One region of the Chryseomicrobium aureum genome, then DNA from elsewhere that is predicted to be linked to it. Evidence: riboswitches for the same ligand, from Rfam matches in the RefSeq annotation. Region 1 holds a riboswitch; the other holds the start of a gene.

Region 1 (8,205 bases):
CATTAACTACGCAATGAACTACTACTTCATGATTGCATCTGTATTCATGATCACAATCGTAGGTACACTTGTAACTGAGAAAATTGTTGAGCCACGTTTAGGTGCATACAAAGGAACGGTTACAGAAGAAGTCAATACACTTTCTTCTCTTGAGAAAAAAGGACTTTGGGGAGCTCTTGCTTCCATCATCGTCGTTTCAATCGGAATCGCTCTACTAGTTGTTCCTTCTTGGGGGCCACTTCGTGCAGGTGCTGAAGAAATCGTCAACGCGCCATTCTTCCAAGTACTTGTTCCGGTTATCTTGATTCTCTTCATTGTCCCTGGGTTTGTATATGGTGTCATCACAAAAGCAATCCGCAACGACAAAGATGTAGCGAATCAGTTGTCTGAAACGATGGAAACAATGGGTTCATACATCGTTCTTGCCTTCGTTGCTGCTCAATTCGTTGCTTACTTTACAACGTCGAATCTCGGCCTTGTGCTCGCAGTAAACGGGGCTGAATTCTTAGATAGTACAGGATTTACAGGCTTCCCGTTAATCTTAGCCTTCCTATTAATTACTGGTTTCATTAACCTCTTCATCGGAAGTGCTTCAGCAAAATGGGCAATCATGGCGCCGGTATTCGTGCCGATCATGATGGAGCTTGGCTACTCACCGGAATTGACACAAGTTGTCTACCGTATCGCTGACTCTTCAACAAATATCATTTCGCCACTAATGCCATACTTCGCAATCGTAATCGCGTTTGCTCAGAAGTATGACAAAAAAGTAGGAATTGGTACGTTGATCGCTACTATGCTTCCATACTCCATTGCATTCTTTGTCGTTTGGACAATCATGTTATTTGTATGGATGGCGTTCGGAATCGACCTAGGTCCTGGTTCTGGAATTTATATGCCTGAATAATTACTAGCCGGCTCTCTTTTGAGAGTCGGTTTTTTAGTTCTCTCGCCCTCTTTTCAGATTTTTCAATCAGTGATAAAGTAACGAAGAGAAGAGGAGGAATTATCAGATTATGAAGAAATGGCTTTTACCTATGGCAGCCCTCGCATTTTTAGTTGGGTGTCAAGATGAAACAGTAGAGACACCATCCTCAGAAGCGACAGGTCCTGCTGGAGAAGTTGAAACAAAAATTGAAGAAGCATTGGGGACAGACGTTTCAATCCCTACTATGCAAAATCATGATATCGGTCTTGCGTATCTGGACTCGGCGGCTGAGTCTACGTCGGCTCACTTGATTTATCAAACAACGACGAAGCCAGCAGATGGATTCAACGTAGATACGTGGAGTGAGCAAAATGAGTATGAAGTATTACACGGTGACTTATTTAAAGACGCACCATTAGCAGAACTTGATATCTTTCCAGAAACTTTTGGAGAACTAGCTGACGCGGAAACGCAGGAAATTGCAGGCAAAGAAGTGGCCTATAAAGTGATTCCTGGCCCTGTACGCGACACAGCGGTGATCGGGTTCGATAAAGATGGCGCTGGATATATGATTACGTACTATCTAGCAGTTAACCAAACGATTGACGAAGCATTCAACTTTGCTGAACAAATTATAGAGAACTAAAAAAACAGTATCTTCTCGAAAGAGAGGATACTGTTTTTTCGCTGGATTCATGCCCTTGCTAGGAAAAATTTTGGGATAGTGGACGTTTGGGATTTGAATTAGTTTCCATAATATGACTTCGGTAGAAGAAATGTGGATTTGGGTAGAATAAATCTAAGTTTCGGTAGAAGAAAGTATGGTTTCGGTAGAAGAACGACCGCTCAGTTCGCAAACAAAAAACCGGCATACACCCAAATTGGTGTATGCCGGCGTTCTCCACATCTAAATCTAAAGTTGAGTGGAATGGAGGGGTTGACTCCAGTGGGATTCCAGTCTGCCGTGAGATCCCGCAGGAGCCTGCGACGAGGAAGCTCACGCAGCGCCCACGGAAAGCAGCCTCGCAGTGGAACTCAACGTCTTACTTTGCACAATTTCTGAACAGTCGGCTCCACATCTTAATGGAATCGAGTTGCGAACGCCAGAAACACGCTTCGGAATCAGCCGCGCCCGCAAAGGCTGGTTGTGGTTTCGACTTCGAATGGAATCGAGTTGCGCCTCCTAGAAATCCCGCAAGAAGCCATCGCATCCCATGAAGCAAAGAGCGCTTCACGGGCTCCGCTGTCATCTTGCACAATTTCTGAACAGTCGGCTCCACATCTAAAACTAAATCGAAATCATAAACCCAGCCCGCTTCCCAATAATCTCCGCGTAATCTTCTACCATCACACTCGCCGTCGGGTACATCCCTGCTCCAGGGCCAACAAGTGTCAATGTGCCGATGTAGTTTGTATCGACTGCCACTGCATTGTTCACTCCTTCGATTGCATACAGTGGGTGGTCTGGTCCCACTAGTTGTGGGCCTACAGAAGCTTCTAAACGTCCATCGGGGTGCTGAACGATTTCAGCGACATGACGGTAGCGTAAGCCTTCCGACTGTGCGCGCTGAATATCGTCTAATGTAATTGTATCGATTCCTCTTACATCCACCTCGCTTCGTTCTGGTTGTTTATCAAATGCGAGCGCACTCAAAATCATCAGCTTATGAAACGCATCCATTCCGGATACATCGTTGTAAGGATCTGCTTCTGCATAGCCAAGTGCTTGCGCATCACGAAGTGCAGCGTCGAAGGCACTATTGTCTGTGCGCATTGAAGTCAGGATATAATTCGACGTCCCGTTCAAAATCCCTTGAATGCGATGGACCGTGTTGACTTGCAACAGGTTCTTGAGGGTCTTGATGACCGGTACGCCCCCTGCTGTAGTGGCTTCGTACCCGATATAGACACCCTTTGATTTCGCTCGTTCATGAAGATCGATATGATAGCGCGAGAACATGACTTTATTTGCTGTGATGACATGGCACCCTTTGTCAATTGCCCGGCATAAATACCCATAGGCTGGGTCTTCCCCTACAATCGCTTCAAATACGACCTGCAATCCAGGAATGGCCAAGATGTCGTCGAACTTATCTGTGATGAGAACGCCCGGGGTTGCAGGACGAGGTTTTTCCAAATCATTCACAAGAATTGCGCCAACTTCAATGTCGAGGCCAAGAGAGCGTTGCAACTCTTCTCCTTTATCTTGCAAAATGCGGTAGATTCCTTGTCCCACTGTCCCGTATCCTAAAATTGCTGCTCGTAGTTTTGCCATCTTCATTCCTCCAAGTCCATTCACCGTAGTATTTTTCCTATTTTAGAGGAAGATTTTAAAGAAAACAAGAAAAATCTTTCCTGAGGATACATTTGTTTTTCTTGTATGGACAAATTAGACGGGAAGAGCGGCTTTTTTAACAGCTTGTAATCCTGCATCTAGTGCTTCTAAAATATCGTCAATATGCTCCAATCCAATCGACAAACGAACAAGTTCTGGCGTCACACCTGTTCGCGCAAGTTCTTCACCTTCACCTAATTGCTGGTGTGTCGTGGAGGCCGGATGGATAATCAATGATTTGGCATCTCCTACATTTGCTACATGCGAGAACAATGGAATGGAATCAATTAATAATTGCCCTGCCTGTTTCCCACCTTTTACTCCGAACGTTAGAATCGAGCCGGCACCTTGTCCTAAATACTTCTTCGCCAGTTCATGAGAAGGATGCTCTTCAAGTCCCGGATAGTTCACCCACTCTACTTCTTCATGTTGCTTCAAATAGTTTGCCACAACTTGTGCGTTCTCATTGTGCCTTGGGACGCGTAAGTGAAGTGTCTCCAGACCTTGCAGGAAAGAAAAAGCCGATTCCGGGCTTAGAGCGGGTCCAAAATCACGCAGCAATTGCACGCGAAGTCGGATAGCAAATGCTACTTGTGGTACGTCAATTCCGTAACGCAGACCGTGGTAGGTCACGTCTGGCTCTGTATATCCCGGGAATTTATCTGAGTTCCAGTCAAAATTTCCGCCATCGACCACTACACCTCCAATTGTAGTCCCGTGCCCACCAATCCATTTTGTAGCGGAATGGATGACAACGTGGGCACCGTGGCGAATCGGCTGTGTTCCGTACGGTGTAGCAAATGTGTTATCGATCAAGAGAGGTACACCCACTTCGTTCGCAACCTGCGCGACTGCTTCGATATCCAGTACGTTCAAACTTGGATTTCCAATCGTTTCAGCAAAGAAACCTTTCGTGTTCGAAGTGACCGCTGCACGGAAATTCTCAGGATCTGTGGAATCGACAAACTTCACAGTGATTCCGTAGCGTGGAAGTGTATGGGCGAATAAGTTGTATGTTCCACCGTACAGGTTCGATGCGGCAACAATTTCATCGCCTGCCCCTGCAATATTCAAAATAGAAAAGGCGATTGCAGACATTCCAGAGGATAATGCAACGGCAGCTGTCCCTCCTTCAAGTTGGGCGACGCGTTGTTCAAACACATCGACTGTCGGATTGCCGATACGTGTGTAAATGTTGCCTGCCTCTTTCAGTGCGAATAAATTTTGCGCGTGCTCTGTGTTTTGGAAAACGAATGAAGTGGTCTTATGGATGGGTACCGCGCGTGATCCTGTGACGGGGTCTGGTTGTTGGCCTCCGTGAAGTAAAATCGTTTCTGGTCGTAAGTTTGTCATTGTTCTTCCTCCTTTTTGTTGGGTAGAGCAGACATCCAGAGAGGAAGAGACAATGAAAAAGCCCCTCTTCAATTAAGAAGAGGAGCCTCAGCTTGTCCTCCTCTTATCTTCCAGACCGAAATCGATCTGTAGGAATTAGCACCTTTCCAAGCAAAATTGCTTGTTGGTTGCCGGGCTTCGCAGGGCCTAGTCCCTCCGCCACTCTGGATAAGAGTACATATACGTCTGTCTATTGCATTGAAGTATAAAACAGCAAGGAAACATCTGTCAACACCCCATTTGAAATTTTCTGTTTTTTCAGCCAGAAATCGCTTGCCAAACACTCTGAATTGCGAAAGAATAGACGGTGAGACCTTCGATTATCGAAGAATCCAAGGAGGATTTTGCATGACAACACAATTCCAAGAGTATACATATGAACGTCCGGATATGGTTGCTCTCAAATCACGCGCAAAAGAGGCAGTAGAAGCATTCAAGGCCGCGTCTTCTTATGAAGAGCAAAATGAAGCGATTCAAACTCTCAACACACTGCGTGCAGACTTTTCGACAATGGCAAACCTTGTCTACATCCGCGCATCCATTGACACGAACGATGAATTTTATCAAAGTGAACGGGATTATTTTGATGAAATCTCTCCTGAGATGGAAGAGATCGTGACAGACTATTACAAAGCCCTTGTAGACTCACCATTTCGTTCAAATTTAGAAGAACGCTGGGGACAACAATTGTTTGATTTAGCCGAGTTCCAAATCAAATCGTTCTCACCAGAGATCATGCCACTTCTTCAAAAAGAAAATAAATTGGCATCGGATTATTCAAAGCTTGTGGCTTCTGCTCAAGTTGAATTTAACGGCGAGACGCTGACACTTGCTCAACTAGGACCGTTTGCAGAATCGACAGACCGTGAAACGCGTAAAAAGGCAAAAGAAGCATCGTTTGGTTTCTTCGCATCTCACGCAGAGAAATTCGATGCAATTTATGATGAGCTTGTAAAAGTACGTACAGAGATTGCGCACAAGATGGGCTATAAAAACTTCGTCGAACTTGGCTATATCCGTATGAACCGTATCGATTACAATGCGGAGATGGTAAAGACGTTCCGCGACCAAGTGCGCGACTATATTGTACCTGTCGCGACTAAACTGTATGAGAAACAAGCAAAGCGCATCGGTGTAGAGAAATTAAAACACTACGATGAGCCACTAACCTTCTTAACAGGAAACGCAACGCCACAAGGTTCGCCTGAATGGATCATTGATGGTGGAAAGAAGATGTACGAAGAGCTGTCTCCTGAGACAAACGAGTTTTTCCAGTTCATGCTCGACCGTAATTTGATGGACCTTGTCGCGAAAAAAGGGAAAGAAGCAGGCGGATATTGTACATTTATCGAAAACCACGATTCTCCGTTCATCTTCTCAAACTTTAATGGGACATCTGGGGACATCGACGTGTTAACACACGAAGCGGGTCACGCATTCCAGGTATTCTCAAGCCGCAACATTGGAATTCCTGAGTACATTTGGCCGACTTATGAATCTGCAGAAATTCATTCGATGAGTATGGAGTTTTTCACATGGCCATGGATGGAAAACTTCTTTAAAGACCAGACAGAAAAATATAAGTATTCGCACTTGATGAGCGGGCTATTGTTCTTACCCTATGGGGTAGCTGTCGATGAATTCCAGCATGTTGTTTATGAAAATCCTGAAATGACACCAGCTGAGCGTAAAGCAGCCTGGAAAAAGATCGAACAAACGTATCTGCCTCATCGCGACTATGATGGGAATGCCTATCTAGAAGAAGGGTCATTCTGGCAGCGCCAAGGCCACATCTATGCATCACCTTTCTATTACATTGATTATACACTCGCGCAAATCTGTGCATTCCAGTTCTGGAAACGTTCACGTGAAGATTTTGAGGGCGCTTGGAAAGACTACCTTCACCTTTGTACTCTTGGAGGATCTCTTCCATTCACAAAGTTAGTAGAAGCGGCAAACCTGAAATCACCGTTTGAACAAGGCAGCATCGAAGGCGTCATTGAAGAAATCGAAGCGTATTTAAACAGCGTGAATGACGAGGCACTTTAACTTGTAAGTAGGCAGGTCCCGCGCGGACTTGCCTATTTTCATGATTGTCCTCTACACTAGGAGTTAAGTGATTCTACCTTAAAGGAGAGATTGTGTAATGACACCCGAACAAAAGCTTTACGACTATCTAGTGAACAACACATGGGACTTAACAGAAGCGTGGTATGCAGCCCTTGATAAAAACTCGACAAGCGGGGTCTACGCATCGAACGACCCTAAAGTGATCCAGACAATCAAAGAGCAAAACCACGGATTTCATGAGCGTTTTTGTAAACTCTTTATTGAAGACGAAGAGGTATTCGTAAAACATTTTGAAGAATGGGTGTTAGAGATTGCACGTGACCCAGAACATCTAAACACACCGCTTCACCATATCCTGCAAGAATTTTTCAATACCCAACAACAATATATAGAGTTATTGTTTAAATATGAACGACAAGCTGAAGACCTTTCGCATGAGACTGTACAGAAGTGGATTGCAAGTGTCACAAAAATGTTTGGCAAGCTCATGACATGGTTCACAGAAGAGCATCATAACTACTCACTTTCTAAGTTACGTGCACAACAAGAGATGATCAATGAGCTCAGCACGCCAGTTATTTCGCTCAGTAATGGGGTTGCTCTATTACCACTCGTTGGCGATATTGATACAAACCGCGCGAAATACATATTTGAAAACGCACTTTCTCAATGTACACAAAAGCGTGTCCACAGCTTACTCATAGATATTTCTGGAGTGGCCATCATCGATACAATGGTTGCTCAACAGATTTTCCAATTGATTGAGGCTTTACGCCTTCTAGGTGTTGAATCGACACTATCGGGAATTCGTCCAGAGATTGCCCAAACAGCTGTTCAACTCGGCATCAGCTTCCAAGATGTCAACACAATCTCTACAATTGAACGCGCTGTTCAACGTCTGTTCACTGAAAAATAAGGAGGATTTAGATGAAACACACATTAATCGAACGCCTGACGCGTTACGTGAAAATTGATACACAATCTGACGCAGCAAGCACGTCCACCCCTTCAACTGAAGGTCAATGGGATCTGCTTCATGTACTCAAAGAAGAACTTGAAACGATGGGAATGACAGAGATCACGCTTGATGACAACGGCTATCTATTTGCTACTCTTCCTGCGACAACTACTGAAGACGTTCCAACGATCGGCTTCTTAGCACACGTGGATACTGCGACAGATTACACGGGGAAAGATGTGAAGCCTCAACTCGTCGAAAACTATGATGGCGAAGATCTTCCGTTAAACGACTCAACGGTCATGAAAGTGGCCGACTTCCCAGAACTCAAAAACTACAAAGGCCACACACTGATGACGACGGATGGAACAACCCTTCTAGGTGCAGATAATAAAGCAGGTATCGCCATCATCTTGACAGCGATGGATTACTTTTTACAAAACCCAGATATTCCGCATGGTAAGATTCGTGTCGGTTTTACACCGGATGAAGAAATCGGTAGAGGCCCGCACAAGTTTGACG
Region 2 (8,205 bases), 730 kb from region 1:
GCATGAATTTCACCTGTATTTAGTGTTAAGTTCACACCTTTTAAAATTTCCTTGCCGTCGATTTCAACGTGCAAGTCTTTGATTACTAGTGTCGACATTGTATACCCTCCATATCTTTAACTTCGAATGGAATCATCCATCCTTAATTATTATCATTCTAATCTTACAGTAATTAGAGGCCGACTGCAAATCATTTCAATCCTTGAAAATCCTACATTTGTGCATTTTCATTACAAGTGCGCTAAATGAGAATAGATATCATCCCGAACTACAAAAAAGCCTGTAGAACCAAGGGTCTACAGGCTTTTTATACATATATATTATCCTCTGTGGGCTTGTGCACCAATTTGAGCTGCGATGCGCATACTTTTCTCGTGGTCAAGTTGACGACGTTGTTCCACTCTCATGCGTAAATCCTCGCTTTGTCTCATTTCATCATATCCAAAACCGTGTGCATCACGAAAAGCTAAGTTCATTTTTTCCGTGTAAGGCTGTCCTTCTGGTTTGATAAGTATCATTCCCTTCAGTTAGTATCTTACGTTACCTAGTGTATACCCACCAAGTAACGAATGAAACCGTAAAAAGGGAATTTAGCCCAATAGTCATGGCGTGTGGTTATTCTGTCACAGGAACTACAGAACCGCCCCACTCATCTAAAATAAACTCTTGAATTTCATCAGATTTCAACGCTTCAACAAGCGCTACGATGTTTTCGTTCTCTTCATCACCAGCATTTACTGCGATCACGTTTACATATGGAGAGTTTGAATCTTCAATAGCGATTGAATCTTCTAAAGGATTGATTCCAGCATCAAGTGCATAGTTTGAGTTGATTAGAACTGCGTCACCTTCTTCTTGCTCATACATTTGAACTAGAAGTGCTGCTTCGTAGTTTGGATCAAACTCGATGTTTTTCGGATTTTCGATTACATCTTCAATTGTAGCAGTCGTTTTCTCAACTTCTGGGTCAAGAGTGATCAGCCCAGCAGCCTCTAACATAGAAAGTACACGACCGTGGTCAGCTACCGAGTTGCTCATTAGAATAACTGCACCATCTGGAAGCTCGTCAATTGAACCAAATTTCTTAGAGTAAAGACCGATTGGCTCGATGTGAATGCCACCAGCATTTACAAAATCATATCCGTTGTCAGCAATTTGAGACTCTAAGTACGGAATGTGTTGGAAGTAGTTTGCGTCTAAATCACCGTTATCTAAATCTTGGTTAGGAAGAACGTAATCTTGATACGTTTCAACTACAAGTTCGATTCCTTGCTCTTCAAGTAGTGGCTTGACTTGCTCTAAAATTACTGCGTGAGGCACGTTTGAAGCACCTACTGTAAGTGTTGAGCTTTCTCCTTCTGAAGAAGAACCTCCTTCAGATCCACATGCTGCTAAAGTTAAAATGCTTGCTCCTAGTGCAAAACCTGTAAGTAATTTTTTCATGTACGTTCTCTCCTCTATTATCGTTTGTCTAATCGGTTTGTTAACCAGTCACCGATCCACTGGATGATAAATACTATGATTAAGATGATGATTGTAGCAACGATCATGACATCGTTTTGCGTTCGTTGGAACCCGTCTAAGAAGGCAAGTGTTCCAAGTCCGCCGGCGCCAATGACACCTGCCATCGCCGTGTACCCTACTAATGCAATCGATGTTACTGTAATTCCGGAAACAATTGCTGGCATGGATTCTGGAAGCAACACTTTTCGAATGATTGTCCAAGTCGTAGCTCCCATCGATTTTGCAGCTTCTAAAACACCTTTATCAATTTCTTTTAAAGCAATCAATACCATTCGCGCATAGAACGGTGCAGCTCCGATGATTAGTGCTGGGAATGCCGCGTTCGGTCCACGAATACTTCCAAGAAGGAACTTCGTGAATGGAATCAATAAGATAATCAAGATGATAAATGGAATAGACCGGAAGATATTCACGAGTGCTCCTGTTAACCAGTTTGCAAATTTATTTGCCCATGCTTGGTGAGGGCTTGTCAGGAATAAAACTAAGCCGATTGCCAAACCGAAGACAAATGTTAAAGCGGTTGAAATTGCTGTCATATAAAGCGTTTCATACGTAGCTTCCCACATCTTCGGCCAGTCGACATTCGGTAAAAGAGTTTCAATCATGTTGAATGACCTCCGATTGTACTTTTTGTGCATGCAAGTAACCTAGTGCCTCATCGATAGCAAGTGCATCCCCATCAATATGAAGCAACAATGTACCTAACGCACCGTTTTGCGTTTGTGTAATGTTTCCTTGGACGATTGTTACTTCAAGTCCGTACTGCTTAATCAATCGAGCAATCAACGGTTGGTCCGTTTGATCACCGACAAATGTGAGTTTGACGAGTTTTCCATTTGGATACATTTCTAAGAAGTGATCAACAGTATCTGAGAAATGTGCACCATCTGAAATCTGAGAAACAAAGCGTTTTGTGATAGGTTGTTGTGGATTCTTAAAGACATCAATGACTTGCCCCTCTTCAACCACAAGACCATTCTCCATCACAGCTACGCGGTGACAAATCTTTTGAATGACGTGCATCTCGTGTGTGATCAACACGATAGTTAAACCTAATTGCTTATTGATGGTAACGAGAAGATCTAAAATCTGATCGGTTGTTTCAGGATCAAGTGCAGATGTTGCTTCGTCACATAGAAGAACTTCAGGTCGATTGGCTAAAGCACGTGCAATCCCAACACGTTGTTTTTGACCTCCAGAAAGTTGTGAAGGATAGGCTTTTTCTCGCCCTTCTAACCCTACTAAAGCGACAAGCTCTTTTACCCGCTCACTGCGTTGTTCTTTAGGAACACCTGCGATTTCGAGTGGGAACGCAATGTTCTCTTCTACTGTACGAGACCATAATAGATTGAAGTGTTGAAAGATCATGCTGACTTTTTGGCGGAACCCGCGCATCTCTTTTGAAGAGAGCTTGGAGACTTCACGTCCGTTTACTTGAATTTGTCCATCGGTAGGACGTTCAAGTCCGTTCAGTAAACGAATGAGTGAACTTTTCCCTGCCCCGCTGTAGCCGATAATCCCGTAAATCTCGCCCTGTTGGATAGATAATGAGACATTGTCGACGGCAACAACTTTGCCAGTCTTAGTCGTGTATTCTTTTAAAACTTTGGATAATTGAATCATATGCGTGCCGCCTCCTTTCTAAATTTATTGGATGGATACAAAAAAACCCTTCCTGCGCAAAGACAGAAAGGGTCATCGTTTTATCAACAGATATCCATTCTCTCATCCTCCAAAGCGCTAGCTTTGCGTGACTTGGCACCATTTCACTTTCGTGACGGTTGCCGGGCTTCATAGGGCACTTCCCTCCACCTCTCTTTATAAGAGCGACGCATATTCAATTAGTATTGTTGTCAGTAATCGAATAGTATCATAGCCATTTTTGACAGTCAACTATTTTTCATCACAAATTTTCATTATTTTTTATTGAGCAGTTTTGAGTTTCTCTAGTAGATAAGGCACAGATTGAAATGCATAGACTTTTTCGAAAGCATTTGGTCCTTTTTTAATCAACAAACATGGAACACTTTCCACTTGAAATTCTTCCATGAGTTCTGGGGAATAGTTCGCATTAAGTTGCGAAACAGGTTCGTCAATCAGTTGTTCACAGACTGTGAGCATTTTGGATGCTACTTGGCAGGTGCCGCACATGGGTGTGTAAATATAGAGTATGGACTGGTCGGTTTGTTTCCAGTCGCTGTATGTGATTTCGTTCATTTGGGTCTCCACCTTTACTTTGCTTAAAGTATCAAACCCGCCGTTTGTTTTCAAGGAATAAGTTTAATGCCACTTACGAAGCTTGCTTTCAAGATCAAAATAAAAAGACAAGGATTTGGCCCGCGCTAACGCAGCGCCAAACGCGAGTCTTCTTAGTTCGACCTTACGCAAGTTTCTACAGTTGCCCTATGTTTCAACTGGTATCTGGTTAAATCTTTTCTAGTAAGGGCTTGATGACTTAAGGCTGATTGCGATCAGCCCTTTTTTTCTAGTGGCTTTGGAGAATTCAACTAGTTCCATCGGGGGGATTGAGTTATGCGGACATTGAATTGAGTTACTCGGACACTGAACCGGTTTACTCGGACATTGAATCCAGTTTCGCGGACATAAATTGTTTACGCGGACACTGAATTGAGTTTCGCGGACACTGAATCGGTTTACTCGGACATTGATTACAGGTTTGCGGATATAAGGTTGTCAGGAACTATCCAGTTTCATCATATAGCAAGTCGAGCGGAATGGAGGGGCTGACTCCGGAGGGATCAAAAGCGGAACGTGAGACCCCACAGGCGTGTTCATCCGCCGAGGAGGCTCACGACGCGCCCTCGGAAAGCAGCCCCGCAATGGAGCTCGACTTGCGCTAACTTAGTCAAACAAAAAAGCCCGCCAATTTCGGCGGACTTAAGATTAGCTGATTAATTCTTCGTACTGGTCTGCAGTCATCAATGCATCGGACTCCGCAGAATCCGAAGGCTCTACTTTGATCATCCATGCATTTTCGTAAGGAGATTCGTTTACGAACTCTGGGCTATCTTCCAAAGACTCGTTTACTTCAACGACTTTCCCGCTAATCGGTGCATACAATTCAGAAACCGTCTTTACAGACTCAACGCTTCCGAATGCGTCACCCGCTTTGATTTCATCTCCAACCGCTGGTAGCTCAACGAATACGATGTCCCCTAGCTCGGATTGTGCGAAATCTGTAATACCGATTGTTGCTGTGCCTTCTTCATGCTTTACCCACTCATGGTCTTTAGAATAACGAAGTTCTTTAGGAATACTCATCATTAATCTCCTCTCGACATCTGCAATTTTCTCTTTAATAGTGACACAATTCATGCATTTCGACAAGCGGTTATTTTGTCCAAACGTTCTTAAATTCCTCTTCTCGGAAACCAATTGTAGCTTTCGTGCCATCTGTTGTAAATGGACGTTTAATCAGCATACCGTCAGAAACTAAAAGATCTAGTTTTTCATCATCTGTCATTCTTGGTAGTCGGTTTTTCAGACCCATTTCACGATATTTTTGTCCTGTTGCATTAAATAAACGTTTCAGTTCAATCCCGTTTTCCTCTGCCATTGATTTTAATAATTCACGGCTTGGTGGGTTTTCCACAATATGATGGTACGTAAATTCTACGTCGTGATCTTTCAAGAATTTTTCTGCTTTTTTGCATGTAGTACAAATTGGATAGCCATACATTTCAATTGCCATACAAGTTCCTCCTCTAAAGTCGATCTACTAGTAGTATACCGACCTTTGGGCAAATAGAAAAATCCCTGCAGGAAATGCAGGGAATATTCGTGTTAAACTACATACTTCTCAGCGTCGATCAGCTTAACAGAAGCTTCACGTTTTTTCGTCACTAAGTTGTACGGTGTGTTACGCGTTAATTTACGAAGTGCTGACAACATCATACGCTGATTGTCACCTTCAACTGCTGCAAGTAATGTATCTTTTGCATACTTCTCGATTTCTTCGAATGCTTCTTGGCAATAGATCTCTGTATACAGAAGTTTTTGAGCCGCTTTTTCAGCGCCTACTTTGTTCAATGCTTTTTCTGTACGAAGAACTGCTGATTCCATAGCAAATAAGTTGTTCGCGATGTTTGCGATATTTACAAGCACTTCTTGCTCAGCATCTAATTTTGCGCCGTAGCGTTGTGCTGCAAGACCTGCTGCTAATAAACCAATCTTTTTCGCGTTCTTCACAAGTACTTTTTCTTTTGCTAGTGGCTCGTCGCCTACTTCTTCTGGCATCATCATGAGAAGCTCTTCTTGAAGTTTCATAGCTTGTTGAAGAAGTGGAAGTTCACCCTTCATTGCTTTCTTCAAGAATGTACCTGGAACGATCATACGGTTGATTTCATTTGTTCCTTCGAAGATACGGTTGATACGAGAATCGCGGTAGATGCGCTCTACTTCATACTCTTGCATGAAGCCATATCCGCCATGTAACTGAACCGCTTCGTCTGCGATGTAATCAAGCACTTCAGAACCTACGACTTTGTTGATTGAGCATTCGATCGCATACTCAGCGATTGCTGCTGCGATTTCTTTTCCGTCTTTTTGTGCTTCTTCAGATAGCTCGTTCATACGCTCTTCGAAGTAGCCTACTGTACGGTAGATCAAGCTTTCTGTTGCGTATAGTTTTGATGCCATTGTTGCAAGCTTTTGCTTTGTTAAGTTGAAGGAAGAAAGTGGTGTCTTGAACTGTTGACGTTGGTTTGAGTAGCTGATAGCTAATTCAAGTGCACGCTTTGCTCCACCGACAGTACCTACTCCTAATTTGTAACGTCCGATGTTTAAGATGTTGAAAGCGATGATGTGACCACGGCCAACTTCACCTAGTAAGTTCTCAACTGGAACTTCTGCATCTTCAAGAATCAATGTACGTGTAGAAGACGACTTGATTCCCATTTTCTTCTCTTCTGCTCCAACAGATACACCTGGGAAGTCTTTTTCAACGATAAACGCTGTGAATTGCTCACCATCAATTTTCGCGTAAACAATGAAAACATCGGCAAAACCTGCGTTTGTGATCCATTGCTTTTCACCATTCAATACGTAGTGCGTACCTGCTGCATTTAATTTAGCCGAAGTTTTTGCACCAAGAGCATCAGAACCTGAACCTGGCTCAGTAAGCGCATAAGCAAAGATCTTTTCAGCTGTTGCGGAGAATGGAAGATACTTTTTCTTTTGCTCTTCGTTTCCGAACAATACGATTGGAAGAGAACCGATACCTACGTGCGCTCCGTGAGTAATAGAGAAGCCACCTGCGACAGACATCTTCTCAGCAATTAAAGCAGATGAGACTTTATCTAGACCAAGGCCATCGTACTCTTCAGGGATATCTGCTGCAAGAAGACCTAATTCTCCTGCTTCTTTTAATAAACGAACAGAGTGCTCAAACTCATGGTGCTCCAAGTTTTCAACAACTGGAAGGACAGAGTTTCTCACGTAATCCTCTGTAGTTTTGGCAATCATCTTTTGCTCATCCGAAAAATCCTCTGGTGTAAACACGCGATCTGCTGTTAAATCTTCTGTTAAAAACGCTCCACCTTTTACTGCTTGTGACATAATAATGTCCTCCTTTTATAGTAATTCGAATACGCCTGCTGCACCCATTCCGCCACCGATACACATGGTGACAACACCGAACTGCTTCTGTTGACGTTTTAATTCATGAATCATTTTTAATGTTAAGACTGCACCTGTCGCACCTAGTGGGTGACCGAGTGCAATTGCTCCACCGTTGACGTTGACCTTCGTCACATCCAGGTTTAATTCGCGAATGATTTGTAGAGACTGAGAAGCAAATGCTTCGTTCAATTCCCACACATCGATATCTGAAATTGAAAGACCTGCAAGCTTTAACGCTTTTGGAATGGCTTCAACTGGCCCGATTCCCATAACTTCTGGAGCAACACCTGCAGTTGCGAATGAACGGAACTTTGCAAGTGGCTTCAAGCCTTGTGCTTCTGCTACTTCACGGTCCATTACTAGAAGTGCACCTGCACCGTCAGACGTTTGTGAAGCGTTCCCTGCAGTGACTGTACCGCGCACGTTGAATGCTGGACGTAGTTTTGCAAGTGTTTCAACAGTTGTGCCCACGCGGACACCTTCATCCATTTCGAATAGGCGTGTTTTCGTCTGTTGCTTGTTTTTGTCATCGACAAAGTGGTGCGTCACTTCTACTGGCACGATCTCGTCTTTAAATTTGCCTGCTGCAATTGCTGCTGCTGCACGTTTGTGTGACTCTACTGCAAATGCATCTTGGTCTTCACGGCTGATGCCATATTTCACTGCTACTTGCTCAGCAGTATGTCCCATTCCCATATAGTACTGAGGCGCTGTTTCTGCAAGCGTCGGGTTCAATCGAAGTGTATTTCCTGTCATCGGGATCATACTCATCGACTCGACACCACCCGCGATAATCGCTTCAGCATGACCGATCATGATACGTTCAGATGCATAGGCAATCGATTGAAGACCTGATGAACAGAATCGGTTGATTGTGATGGCTGGTGTTGTATCTGGAAGTCCTGCAAGTGCTCCAATATTACGCGCCACGTTCATTCCTTGCTCAGCTTCTGGCATCGCACATCCCATGATCAAATCATCGATTGGGCCTTCGTATCCTGCTCGTTGTAATGTTTCTTTGACTACGAGTGCTCCGAAATC

The links. Region 1 has a riboswitch for S-adenosylmethionine ahead of ACF3OH_RS13130 (O-acetylhomoserine aminocarboxypropyltransferase/cysteine synthase family protein). Riboswitches for the same ligand answer to the same signal wherever they lie in the genome.
Region 2: it holds a riboswitch for S-adenosylmethionine, as region 1 does, so the genes downstream of both, ACF3OH_RS09280 (methionine ABC transporter ATP-binding protein) here and ACF3OH_RS13130 (O-acetylhomoserine aminocarboxypropyltransferase/cysteine synthase family protein) in region 1, are expected to answer to the same signal.

The regions. Positions count from the first base shown of each region.
Region 1 is NZ_CP171117.1:2,496,227-2,504,431, forward strand. Features, by position in the region: gene ACF3OH_RS13115 (AbgT family transporter) at 1-907, shown strand, start outside; gene ACF3OH_RS13120 (hypothetical protein) at 1,017-1,574, shown strand; gene ACF3OH_RS13125 (homoserine dehydrogenase) at 2,217-3,203, opposite strand; gene ACF3OH_RS13130 (O-acetylhomoserine aminocarboxypropyltransferase/cysteine synthase family protein) at 3,318-4,616, opposite strand; SAM riboswitch class I at 4,717-4,830, opposite strand; gene ACF3OH_RS13135 (M3 family oligoendopeptidase) at 5,004-6,704, shown strand; gene ACF3OH_RS13140 (STAS domain-containing protein) at 6,802-7,641, shown strand; gene pepT (peptidase T) at 7,653-8,205, shown strand, end outside.
Region 2 is NZ_CP171117.1:1,763,318-1,771,522, forward strand. Features, by position in the region: gene sufC (Fe-S cluster assembly ATPase SufC) at 1-98, opposite strand, end outside; gene ACF3OH_RS09265 (hypothetical protein) at 321-518, opposite strand; gene ACF3OH_RS09270 (MetQ/NlpA family ABC transporter substrate-binding protein) at 616-1,443, opposite strand; gene ACF3OH_RS09275 (methionine ABC transporter permease) at 1,461-2,129, opposite strand; gene ACF3OH_RS09280 (methionine ABC transporter ATP-binding protein) at 2,122-3,147, opposite strand; SAM riboswitch class I at 3,247-3,351, opposite strand; gene ACF3OH_RS09285 (thioredoxin family protein) at 3,448-3,741, opposite strand; gene gcvH (glycine cleavage system protein GcvH) at 4,429-4,806, opposite strand; gene ACF3OH_RS09295 (arsenate reductase family protein) at 4,877-5,236, opposite strand; gene ACF3OH_RS09300 (acyl-CoA dehydrogenase family protein) at 5,329-7,101, opposite strand; gene ACF3OH_RS09305 (acetyl-CoA C-acetyltransferase) at 7,117-8,205, opposite strand, start outside.